DNA from 3 places in the Providencia alcalifaciens genome. Region 3 is predicted to be linked to each of the others. Evidence: predicted binding sites of a transcription regulator. Region 3 holds the regulator's gene; each other region holds the start of a gene.

Region 1 (4,292 bases), 1.9 Mb from region 3:
TGGTGATACGGTGATTGGCGTATTGGCGGCATCAATTGCATCAGGTCGTCCATTGCATGAAGCTTGTGCATTAGCGAATGCAGCGGCGGGTGTTGTGGTTGGCAAATTAGGGACTTCAACAGTTTCACCTATCGAATTAGAAAATGCGATCCGTGGTCGCGCAGAGAATGGTTTCGGCGTAATGACCGAAAGCCAGCTTAAGCAAGCCGTAGCCGATGCGCGTGCTCGCGGTGAGCGCGTGGTGATGACCAATGGCTGTTTCGATATTCTGCATGCAGGACATGTTTCGTATCTGGCAAATGCACGTAAATTGGGTGATCGCCTGATTGTTGCGGTAAACAGTGATGCATCGACTCGTCGCTTGAAAGGCGAAACTCGCCCAGTTAATCCATTAGACCAACGTATGATTGTGTTGGGCGCATTGGGTGCCGTGGATTGGGTTGTGCCATTCGAGGAAGATACACCGCAGCGTTTGATCTCAGAAATTCTGCCTGACATCTTAGTAAAAGGTGGGGATTATCAACCAGATGAGATTGCTGGTAGCAAGGAAGTGTGGGCTGCTGGTGGGCAAGTGATGGTTTTGAATTTCGAAGATGGTATTTCAACCACCAATATCATCAAAAATATTATGAAAACCAAATAATTAAATTTTAATTGGTTTTAGCAAAAGCCTAGCTTTTTGTCTGCATTTAAATGCGTACAGAAGTTAGGCTTTTTTGTTTGTGAATCAATCTTCTTGTTTTTCTTCAATCACTTTTTCATCTGAAAAACGGGCTTCAAGTGCGCTAACGCGCTGCTCCATTTTCATCAGTTTTTCGCGAGTGCGCAGCAAAACTTGTGTTTGAATATCAAACTCTTCACGGCTGACTAAATCTAATTTGCCAAGCTGAGATTGCAGCAGTGAACGAAGCTTTTTATCAAAGTCTTCACCTAAGTCACGCACGCCTTTTGGTAATGCACCTTGAATTTGGCGGGCAACTTGTTCAATTTTTTTCGGATCGAGCATTCGCGGGTCCTTCAGTTTCAATATAAATAATGTGGGGTAGTGTAATACCTGCGGCGTTATGAATAAACCACCTTCTAACATTATTATAAAAACCCAGCCTTTCATCTTGTTTTTATTGGCGAAAAGTGTGAGTAAGTTTCCAGTTTATCGTTTGTTCGTTGCACCATTGAATTATTGGAGTTATATTAATTGCGTAATCTCAGGGCGGGGTGAAAGTCCCCACCGGCGGTAACATGCATCGCGCATGAAGCCCGCGAGCGCTTTGTTATCTTTGGCATTATTGTCATGGATAGGAAAGGTCAGCAGATCCAGTGTGAATCTGGAGCCGACGGTCATAGTCCGGATGGGAGAGAATCACTGTATCTGCATGTTTGTACCTTTTAGGTGCAACATTGTTCTACATATTGAATGGCGAAACGGCTGTTAAGTCGTTGTGTTTATTCATTTCTCGTACTCCTAAGACTGCCCTGGTTCTGGTAACTCAAATATTGTTAATTTAAGAAGGTTTTTACCATGAATCAGACGCTACTTTCCGAATTCGGTAATCCTACCGAGCGTGTTGAAAATGCAATTGAAGCCCTGCGCCAAGGCAAAGGTATCTTAGTTCTCGATGATGAAGATCGTGAGAATGAAGGTGACTTAGTGTTTGCAGCAGAAACCATGACCACAGAGCAAATGGCAATGACCATTCGCTATAGCAGCGGCATTGTGTGCCTGTGTATTACGGAAGAACGCCGTAAGCAGCTTGATATTTCGATGATGGTGGAAAAAAACACCAGCCAAAACCAAACGGGTTTTACGGTCACTATCGAAGCGGCAAAAGGCGTGACGACAGGCGTTTCTGCGGCTGACCGTATCACGACAATTAAAACCGCAATTGCGGATAACGCAGTACCTGCGGATATTAACCGTCCAGGTCACGTATTCCCTCTGCGCGCTCGTGAGGGTGGTGTATTAACTCGCCGTGGTCATACCGAAGCGACAATTGATTTAGCTGTACTGGCAGGTTTCAAACCCGCTGGAGTACTGTGTGAGTTAACCAATGATGATGGCAGCATGGCGCGTGCGCCAGATGTGGTGAAGTTTGCTCGCGAGCACAATATGACCGTTGTGACTATCGAAGACTTAGTTAACTATCGCCTTCAGTTGGAAAAAAAAGCCAGCTAATTTGCTAGGTTTTTAAAACGTTTTGCATACAGAGTCATCGGCCACAAAGTTGCACACCTTTGTGGCCTATTCAAATTTTTTGATGATCATTCTCATAATTCCCCCACTGTGTTTTTTCTAAAAAAGGGTATGCTGATATTCATTATCCTTTTAGTGGAATTGAGGTCATCATGTCGACAAATAACCAACACTTAACCCATCGAATGCCTGCGGTATTTATCGGTCATGGTAGCCCGATGAACGCGATTAACCATAATTCGTATACTGAAGCATGGGAAAAACTGGGTAAAACCTTGCCTAGACCGCGTGCGATTTTAGTGATCTCAGCACATTGGTATACCCGTGGAACGGCTATCACCGCGATGGTTAAACCGAAAACTATCCATGATTTTGGTGGTTTCCCTGAAGCTTTATACCAAATTGAATATCCAGCACCGGGCTCTCCAGAACTGGCTAAACAGGTAGCTGAATTATTGTCTCCAGAGCCAATTTATCAAGATAAAGAGGAGTGGGGACTTGATCACGGTACATGGGAAATTTTAGTCCGTATGTATCCTCAAGCGGATATCCCTGTGGTTCAGCTCAGTATTGATGGTACGAAGCCAGCTGCTTGGCATTATGAGTTGGGTAAAAAGCTGGCGGTATTACGAGATGAAGGGGTATTGATTATGGGCAGCGGTAACGTGGTTCATAATTTAAGAGCAATGGATTGGCAAAATGCAAATGCAGTGCCTTATCCTTGGGCGACCTCTTTTGAGCAGTTTGTGTATGACAATTTACGCAGTCACGAGCAGCCGCATCCACTCACTAAAGGGTTAGATCGTGAAGATGGTAAGTTATCGAACCCATCACCGGAACACTTTTTACCTATCTTGCCTATTTTAGGAACTTGGGATGGTGAAGAAGGGATAAGTACGCCTGTAGAGGGCATTGTTTCCGCATCGCTGAGCATGTTGTCAGTGCAAATCGGTTAATACTTTCAAATTGGTTAATACTTAAAACAGAAAATAAGAAAGCGGCACGAAATAGTTCGTTGCCGCTTTCTTTTTGTCAGATACCCTGTTTTTATCAAACTACGAAATACTAGTCGATAATGATATGGGGGTAGAAACGAGATAAATCCTGAGTAATCAGCTCTTTATCTTCGCGAATACAGATGCCCGCAGGTTGGTCGTTAACTAACCAGCTTCCCACTAATGTATAGCTGCCTTCAAATTTTGGCAGTGAGTGGAATTGCTGGATAATCATCCCTTCTTCACCATAAGGGCCATCCGCAGAGGCGATTTCTTTGCCATTTTCGATGACACGAATATTCGCACCTTCACGAGAAAATAGCGGTTTAATCACATAGCTTTCAAGCTCTGGTTTATTACCATCCGCAAAGTAGGCTGGTAACAAGTTTGGATGGTCAGGGAACATTTCCCATAACATTGGTAGCAACGCCTTGTTGGAAATAATGCTTTTCCATGCAGGCTCTAACCAACGTACACCCGCATCTTGCAGCTTGGTTGAGAAAATTTCTCTGAGCATAAATTCCCATGGATACAGTTTGAACAGGTTACTAATGACCTGATCTTGTGTATCGGTGAATTCACCTTTTTCACCCAGCCCGATTTCATCCATATACAGGAATTCGGTCGCTACGCCAGCTTCATTCGCACAGTCTTGCAGATATTGTACTGTACCACGATCTTCTTCGGTATCTTGGCAACAAGCCATATGTAGCAAGCGGAAACCGTATTGATCTTTAAGCTCACCAAAACGTTCAATCAGTTGCTCTTGAATGCTGTTAAACTGGTCAGCATTTTCTGGCAGTTTTCCAGCCTCGATTTGATCTTCTAACCAAATCCATTGGAAGAACGCTGATTCATACAGTGACGTTGGTGTATCTGCATTATTTTCCAGTAACTTAGGTGGATTGACACCATCGTAAGCTAAGTCGAGACGGGAATATAATGAAGGTTGCTCACTTTTCCACGAACTACGGACAAATTCCCAACAATGTTTAGGAATTTGAAAGCGAGCGAGTAACTCATCGCTTTCAACAACGCGCTCAACCACTTTTAAGCACATTTGGTGAATTTCAGAGGTAGCTTCTTCAATTTCTTCAACTTGCGCT
Region 2 (4,292 bases), 130 kb from region 3:
AATAACGGAGAGGAAGGTACGGGATAAATTAATTTTCAGCGAGTTCAAAAACAATGAGTGCCTGATAATTTTTAATTTAATCAATCATACTCACCAAATTATCATTCCTAAATCGGTATGGAGAAATTCCCCATACCTTGATATCAGCATTAAAAACGATATTCAATGCCACCGCTAATCGTTCTTCCACGCCCTAGCGTATTGGAAAGACTTTCGCCGTAGCTCACAACATAAGCTCTATTGGTTAAGTTTTCGACATTTCCCCGAATAATTAAATCATCGGTTAACGCGTAACTCGCATACAGATCCACCAATGTGTATTTAGGCCAATCGGCCAAATAGGGCTGATTGCTTTGTGCAGAATGGTCTTGGAATCCCGGTGTAAAGCGAATAACCATTCCACCATCGAGTTTTCGATTAAAAGCGCGACCACCTAATGTGAAGGAGCCTCTATCACCCGGTAAATTTGCAGCACTACTAAACACTGCCGCGCCATCACAATTCACATGATCATTTTGTTGAACATCATCTTCTGCGTACCAATTTCCAGGGCGATTTTCTTTAGTAAATGTCTGAACGCCCCCCAACCAAGCACGGCGAGCGCAAAACTCATTTTTGCCGATCATGTGGGTGAACGTTAAATCCGCGTAAGCAAAGCCAGCATCATAATTAACTTGGTACTCAAAGCCCCTAAAACGAGTCGCTACAAGATTATTGCTGTACGCCGCATTACCAATACTCGGACTCACCATTCCCGGTTTTGTTCGGTTAATCGCAAGGTTGATATAGTTATCAACCCGCGTATCAAAATAGGCAACTTTGGCTAATAAACGATCCTCTTCGAGCACTAAATTTGGATAGTTAACATTGACGCCAACCTCCCAAGAATTCGATTTTTCAGGTTTTAGATAAGGATTGGGAAATTGAGTAGATGAGCTGTGCGCACTTCCCGACGTCAATGTTTCCGTGATAGCGGGTGGACGCCAAGAACGCCCATAGCTTGAATACAGTTCCAACCATTCGACGTTAGGTCGAATCGCTAACTTTATGTTAGGTGAAAATTCGCCTTGGGCATCATCCACATCCCATACGCGATTAACTTCAACACTTTTACAATTACGTAGGCTTGATGCTTTGCATGGGTTGTCTTTCGTATAAGGAAAAACTCGATAGCGCATACTGGTCTGCCCTTTTAACTGATAATAATCATAACGCAGCCCACCTTCTAAAGTGAGCCAATCATCATGTTCATAGGTTAATGTGGCAAATAGTGAACTTAAGGAACGCTTACCGTCTGGTGTCACCCCATTTGCAGACACCTTGGTGGAATCACTGCTGGCCTTATCCTGAAAAGCCTCTAATCCATAATGTGCTTTTAAAACATGGTTATAGTTAAATTCAATTTCCGAGTAATTTTCTAACTGTAATCCTATCGTTTTCACACGGGTATTCATTTGATAGCCATTGTTAAAAACCTTACTGGTTGAGTAGGTTTGCGTGTCATCATTGGTATCAACGAAATACACTTTTCCTTTTAATTCAAAGCTCCATGGGCTTTCACTATATTGGCTATAATCCAGTGCGTAGTTTTTTGTCGTCACATCACTAAACCCACTACTTTTCCAACCTAATTTGTATGGCCATGTTCCTGATAGGTTGGTGAGTGTGCCTGCATTTGGTGTCGCAACTTTGGTTTCAAGGTAATTGAGTTGTAGGCGTTGGGAGTCACTAAAATTCCAACCGGCTTTTGCCAAGTAGGACGTCATTTGATAATTACTGTCCGTAATACGGCTATGTTTTAGATCATGAACCAGTTGGTCATAATGCCCGGTGTCATTGTTTATCCGAATATCGCCAATATCCCCATGTACACCAGGTTTATAGTCACCTAATCGACGTTCACTGGCTGCAAATAAAAGATCGGCATGTTCATTCCCTAGCGCTAACGCGGTGCTACCAATAAAATGGGTGTTGTTGGTTCCGGTACTTGCATGGATCTTTCCTCCAAACGTTTTATCTTTAGATAAAAAATCGGATGCACTCACTGTGTTGAATGTCGCGACGCCGCCTAATGTGCCTCCGCTCCCCATTCCATTACTATTTCCCTTTTGAATCTCAACACCAGAAAGAAGTTCTGAATCGATATACATGGTGCCATTACGCTGCCCATGACCACTTTTTTGGAAATTTTGGCGCATTCCATCAATATTCATATTGACCCGTCCATAATCTTGGATCCCACGAATATTGACAGACAGTGAGGGATCTTGCTGACTCACACTAGAATAGACCCCTGTCGTTAACTCCAGTAAATCAGCGATGTGCTTTGGAGGCTTATCTTCAATTTGTTTTTTACTGATTACACTGACGGATGATGGAGAGCTATAAACCCAATCGCCTTGTTGGTGAGGTGCAGCCGTCACCGTAATTTTATCCAGCACAATGACTGAATTATCATCCACTGCTTTATTAATTCGTTGAATCGAGATTCGATTTCCATCAATTTGATACAGAATAGGATTAGAGCCAATTAACTGGTCTAGTCCTTTTTGAATCGACATATTGCCTTGTATTTTTTGACTGTTCAGTCCATTAATCTCTTGGCTATCAATAAAAATCTCCATATTAGCTTGTTGGGCAAATTGGAGCAGTGCTGAATCAAGGGGTTGAGCAGGAATAGAAAGTGAAGCTGTCTGGCTCAATTTATTGGCGTGCGCATAGCTAGAAAAAGAGATGGCGGGTAGCGCCATTAATGCAAGGTGAATCCCCAGAACTGCTTTTTTATAATCAAACTTGTTATTTGTCATTTCTCAATCCTAAAAATGATAATGGTAATGAAAATCATAATCACTTAGATTAAGACGACAAATAACCTAAAACCCGTAAATAAATTTTGAATAATTTGTTATGAAAATAATTAAAATATTTAATATCAATAAACTAGAGTAAAAAAGGGTAATTCAGAGACTGATAACCCTTTCGCACTGGTGACAGTCAATAACGCATTTTCGACAGAATCAATCTGGAAAACCCCACTAATCATGGCTTGGGGTGGATCACCCAATAAAATTATAGGTTTTTCTCTATACCGGCTCAGTTCATGGATAACATTAGCAACACTGCTTTGCTGGAAAATAATTAGCCCTTTTCTCCACGAAACTCCATGCTGAATGTTAGCTGGTACCATTGGCGATATATGCTGCTGATAAGATGCCCTATCTCCCGCGATGACCCGCTGAGTCTCCCCAGACAATAAGGTAATTTGTACCTGATGTTCATAGACAGCAACATTGACCTGCTTCTCTTGGGAGTCAATCTCAAATTCCGTTCCCAAGGCTTGAACTGTTCCATTTTTAGCTTTTACCCGAAAAGGTCGCGGTTCTTGAGTTGAAATAGGAGATGCTGAAAAGTAAGCTCGACCAGAAAGTAAATTAACTTGCCGATAACCCTCATTAAATTCGAGCGTTATCGCAGCTCCGCTGTCTAAATCAACATGGCTACCATCGGGTAATATAATGTGTGAGATTTCACCATTTTTAGCTTGATAATCCACAGATTCTTGGTTTAAAAACGGCCAAATTGCGAATGAGAACACACTTAAAATGAAGACCGATGCCATCGCAATCCAACGAGGCGTAAATTTTATATTGCCCGTTTTTCGGCTGGATCCTTTTGGAACGGATAATGCGATCTCAGAGGTTAATCCCCACAGTTGCCGAGCTTTAAAATAGGCGTTCCGATGTTGTTCTGATGTCGTAACCCATTGTTGAAAATCATGCTCTTCTTGGGAGGTTAAGTTTTTTTGTGTCGTTTTGATAACCCAGAAAGCGGCGACTTCCTCAATTTCAGAGGGTTTACTTGAATGTTGACTCTCCATTAATCTCTCCATTTATGGATGAGCATAGCTAACGCATTGGCTAAATGTTTTTCAACGGTACTTAATGAAATATTTAACGCTTCCGCCACTTCATTTTGGGTCATTCCATCTTCGCGATGTAACCGGAAAATTTCCTGAGTTCGCTGGGGCAATGTTCCTATAATATTTTGGATTTGCTGAATTTGTTGCTCTCGAATTGTCTGGGCTTCAAGGCTTTTAATTTTAGAAGGTACGGATTCCCATTGCACCTCACTGATGGAGGTGGCTGAGTGTCGTTTCTGTTGACGAAAATAGTCAATCATTAAGTTTTTAGCGGTTCGATAAAGATAAGCATCCACATCCTGAATGGGGGAATGTTTCATTAACTCCGCCATACGCACAAAGCTTTCCTGCATGATATCCATACTTAAATTAT
Region 3 (4,292 bases):
TGTACCGACAGGCTATACAACGCGAAATGCGGAAGTGAATGATAATGAATATGGGTTTGTGGCATCTGAAAGATTGAACCCACAAAAATCTCGTGTATTACTGCAATTAGCATTAACACAAACGAAGGACCCGAAAAAAATCCAAGAGATGTTTGAGCAATACTAAGGCTTAATGGAAGGCGACAGCAATGTCGCCTTTATGATCTATTTTTATTACGTATAAAATATGCACTTTTAGTGATAAGCGAATTTATATAATCAAAATAACTCGACAATAAATGCCTATAAATAGGGTAATAAAGTTATTATCGAGCAATTCTATATCATCTGTTTAACAAATTTAATTACAAGGCACCGACTTCAGGTGTGTGTGGGTCTGAATTTTCTTGTTTGGTTTTTTCTTTAAATACCGTTACGTTTCCCGTCGATTTCGTAGCAGATTTAACCTCAGCATGGCCAGAAAATATTCCGCCTTTTTTAATGGATAGACTGGAATAGCGGATGGTGCCATAAATCTCACCATTGATATCAATGCTAATAGTTTCGGTGATACATTCACCTTCCACTTTACCGTTTACCCATAGCTCATTACTGGTAATATTGCCGGTAACATTACCATTTTGCATGATTTTGACGGTATTATTTTTGCCGGTAATGTTGCCAATCACAGTACCATAAATATGTACTTGTTCATTGGAGGTAATATTGCCTTCAAACACGACATCTTTGGCAATAATGGTATTGGTTTTTTCTTCGCTAGCCACTGCTGTAGATGTTTGCATTTTTTCCTCAGCAATTTTTTGAGTGATTTCTTCTTTATTGATAGTGGGAGTGGGCTCTGGTTTGTTTTGTTTTTTATTGAACATGCGACTAACCTTTTTGTAATTGAAGTATAGAACCAAACAAATGATTGAAGATATAAAGGCAACGGATGCCACGACGGTATATCTAAAAAACCACGCTATCAAAGTAAGAAACCAGAAGAAAAAACTTATATTCAAAAACAGATATGTTTTTTTCATCCTTTAATCTCTTACGCATAAATTTGATCATAAGTATAAATTAAAATAACGCATAGCAAATTAAAGAATAGAGGATAGTTTTAGTTTTATCTGAAGAAATAAAGCTATGTATTTTTTAAAAATAGTCGCTAATTTTCAGCTAAAGAGTAAAAATGGGGAAATGTTAAGAATATATAAATAAAAATACCCACTAATAAACATTAAGTGGGTATCATCAACACGAAATCACTGATTAATTAAGTTGCCTCATTTTTAGTGAGGCGACTTATGAATGCAATTATTTTGCTTCGTGGATGTTTTCATTTTCACGACAGTCACCTTCAGCACAGTGACCATATAGATATAAACTGTGGTTAGACAGCTTAATGCCGTGGCGTTTAGCGATATCATGCTGACGTTCTTCGATTGATTCGTCTGTAAATTCGATGACTTTGCCACAATCTAAACAGATTAAGTGGTCATGGTGATGCTGTTGAGTCAGTTCAAATACGGATTTTCCACCTTCGAAATTGTGACGAGTCACAATACCAGCATCATCAAATTGGTTTAATACGCGGTAGACAGTGGCTAACCCGATTTCTTCACCAATATCAATCAGCTTTTTGTAGAGATCTTCCGCACTGACGTGATGGCACTCAGGCTCCTGAAGTACTTCCAAAATCTTCAATCTTGGAAGAGTGACTTTGAGTCCTGCATTTTTCAATGCTTTATTATTGTCTGTCATGCGGGCTTGTCCTGTATTTTAAATCATAAATTTAACAATAATGAGACGTTTTTAACAAAAATCCAGTTGTCTTCTAAACTGATTTACAATTATAGGCATGGAAAATAAAAATAGAAACCATGCATTGTCTCATTATTTTGATTCGTTCTTAAAAGCGAGTCCATTAGATGGAAGGAATAACCCATCATATCGAATGGTCCCCGCTTTTAATTGACAATCTATGTCATTATTAGCCAAGGATTTCAGCCAGAGACATCTCTTCAGAGATTTGTTTAACCCAAGCGTCAACACGCTCTTCGGTCAGTTCTGGTTGACGATCTTCATCGATAGCAAGGCCGATAAAGTGATTATCGTCCGCCATACCTTTAGAAACTTCAAAGTGGTAGCCTTCAGTTGGCCAATGACCTACGATCACTGCACCACGAGGCTCAATGATGTCGCGGATAGTTCCCATCGCATCACAGAAATACTCTGCGTAGTCTTCTTGGTCTCCACAACCAAACAGTGCGACAAGTTTACCGTCAAAATCAATTTCTTCTAATGTTGGGAAAAAATCATCCCAATCACACTGAGCTTCACCGTAGTACCACGTAGGGATACCAAGAAGTAGGATGTCAAACGCTTCGATATCTTCTTTGCTGCATTTAGCAATATCGTGAACTTCTGCAACATCTTTGCCTAATCTTTCTTGGATCATTTTGGCAATATTTTCTGTGTTACCTGTGTCACTTCCGAAGAAAATGCCTATAACTGCCATAAAGTGATTAACCTCTTGTTTTTCTAGTAGAGAGTATAAATTACCAATTCTGCTAGAACTAAAAATAGAACGAAAATAGGTAAAATTTTGCGCCTTATTTTGGCGAAAAAAACAGTGTTAGTCTGTCAAATTTGTGTGATTTACCAGATACAGCTAGCGATCAATTACTTCACTAACCTGCTCAAGTTGAGCCATCAAAATTTCTTCAATTAGCTCACTTCGGCTTATGTTTTTCTCTTCAGCTAATTGGTTTAAGACCGCGACAGCGTCTTCATTTAATTTCAGCTCAACTCGACGTAGCCCTTTGACTTTGTCTCGTTTTAGCTGATTTCGCTTATTGATTCGTAATTGTTCATCCCGCGACAACGGGCTAGTTTTTGGTCGCCCAGGCCTGCGTTCTTCTGCGAACAAATCCAGTGTGGTGCGGTCAGTTTGTTCTTTTGCCATATCTACTATTGCTAACGGAAGGGGTGTGCCAGTAATTCAGCGGGCAATGATACCCTAGCTGAACCCCTAGTACCATAGGTGCATACCCCGCTAATTCATCTAATAGATTAAAAAAAAAGCACTTTTAAGAAAAAAGCATCACTCAAAGAGTAAGCGATGCTTTTTTATTCAGGTTAACGGGTCTGTTGCTGCCATAAATTGGCATAAAGACCTTTCAGTTTTAGAAGGTTCTGATGAGTTTCCGCTTCGGCGACTTCACCATTTCGTATTACGTAAATTTTATCGGCGCTCATAATGGTATTGAGGCGATGGGCAATGCTAATCACTGTTCTACCTTGTGTGATTAACGGCATATTTTTCATGATGGCGGATTCTGATTCGTAATCCAGTGCAGAGGTGGCCTCATCGAGAATTAAAATATCAGGTTCAGTAATCAAGGCTCGAGCAAGGGCAATACGCTGGCGTTGACCGCCAGAGAGATTTAATCCTTTTTCAGATAAATGATAATTAAAGTTTTCAGGCAGAGACATAATAAATTCATAGGCTCCCGCCAGTTTTGCAGCATGGATTAATTGTTGTTCGCTCGCTTGTGGGTAACTTAATCGGATATTTTCTGCAATTGTTCCGACAAAGAGTGTGCTTTCTTGAAGGACGACACTCATTCGGCGGCGTAACGCGACAGTATCTGTCACCGCTAAATCCATACCATCGACAATAACTTGCCCATGTTGAGGGATATATAGTCGTTGTAACAATTTAGTGAGGGTACTTTTCCCTGAACCAGATGGCCCTGTGATACCAATAAACTCTCCGGCTTTGATGGATAAAGTTAGGTTACTTAGCACCTCAGGGGTTTCAGGTTGATAACGAAAGCGGATATTTTGAAACTCAATTTCCCCTTGAATGGTGCTTGAGCTGGCAATGCCTTGGCGTTCATTTTCAATGGGTTTATCAAGAATGTCGCCAACGCGACGCAAAGAAATAATGGTATGTTGGAAGTCTTGCCAAATTTGAGCAAATCGTAGAACAGGTTGAGTAACATGGGCGCTTAGCATATTGAAAGCGACAAGTTCCCCTGGCGTGATATTTCCTTCCAAAACTTCATTAACACCAAGCCAAAGTAGAACAGCGGTAGTGACTTTACTGACTAACGTCATTAACTGTGTTGCCACCACACTACGCATGGAAACTTTGAAGCCTTGACTCAATTGTTGGCTGAGTAATTTTTGCCAACGTTGGAAAAAATATTTCTCTGTGGCGGTGGTTTTTACGGTTTCGATACCAGTTATTGATTCAGTTAAAAATGTGAGTCCGTTTTCATCGGCTTGGTAGGATTTTTCCG

The links. Region 3 encodes Fur, which represses iron uptake genes when iron is present. Its sites were predicted from a motif close to ATAATAATGAGAACNACTATCAA; they were not measured.
Region 1: ygiD (4,5-DOPA dioxygenase extradiol) is a predicted target of Fur. The motif match lies at 2,253-2,275, and genes of this name have one in related genera.
Region 2: LDO73_RS05165 (TonB-dependent hemoglobin/transferrin/lactoferrin family receptor) is a predicted target of Fur. The motif match lies at 2,823-2,845, and genes of this name have one in related genera.

The regions. Positions count from the first base shown of each region.
Region 1 is NZ_OU659204.1:3,165,806-3,170,097, reverse strand. It holds gene hldE (bifunctional D-glycero-beta-D-manno-heptose-7-phosphate kinase/D-glycero-beta-D-manno-heptose 1-phosphate adenylyltransferase HldE) at 1-643, shown strand, start outside; gene ubiK (ubiquinone biosynthesis accessory factor UbiK) at 728-1,006, opposite strand; FMN riboswitch at 1,198-1,365, shown strand; gene ribB (3,4-dihydroxy-2-butanone-4-phosphate synthase) at 1,520-2,173, shown strand; gene ygiD (4,5-DOPA dioxygenase extradiol) at 2,344-3,147, shown strand; gene LDO73_RS14385 (glutathionylspermidine synthase family protein) at 3,257-4,292, opposite strand, start outside.
Region 2 is NZ_OU659204.1:1,159,250-1,163,541, reverse strand. It holds gene LDO73_RS05165 (TonB-dependent hemoglobin/transferrin/lactoferrin family receptor) at 150-2,807, opposite strand; gene LDO73_RS05160 (FecR family protein) at 2,933-3,877, opposite strand; gene LDO73_RS05155 (RNA polymerase sigma factor) at 3,877-4,292, opposite strand, start outside.
Region 3 is NZ_OU659204.1:1,292,972-1,297,263, forward strand. It holds gene ansB (L-asparaginase 2) at 1-166, shown strand, start outside; gene LDO73_RS05745 (bactofilin family protein) at 345-866, opposite strand; gene fur (ferric iron uptake transcriptional regulator) at 1,300-1,746, opposite strand; gene fldA (flavodoxin FldA) at 1,976-2,503, opposite strand; gene ybfE (LexA regulated protein) at 2,657-2,950, opposite strand; partial or broken gene LDO73_RS05765 (type I secretion system permease/ATPase) at 3,124-4,292, opposite strand, start outside.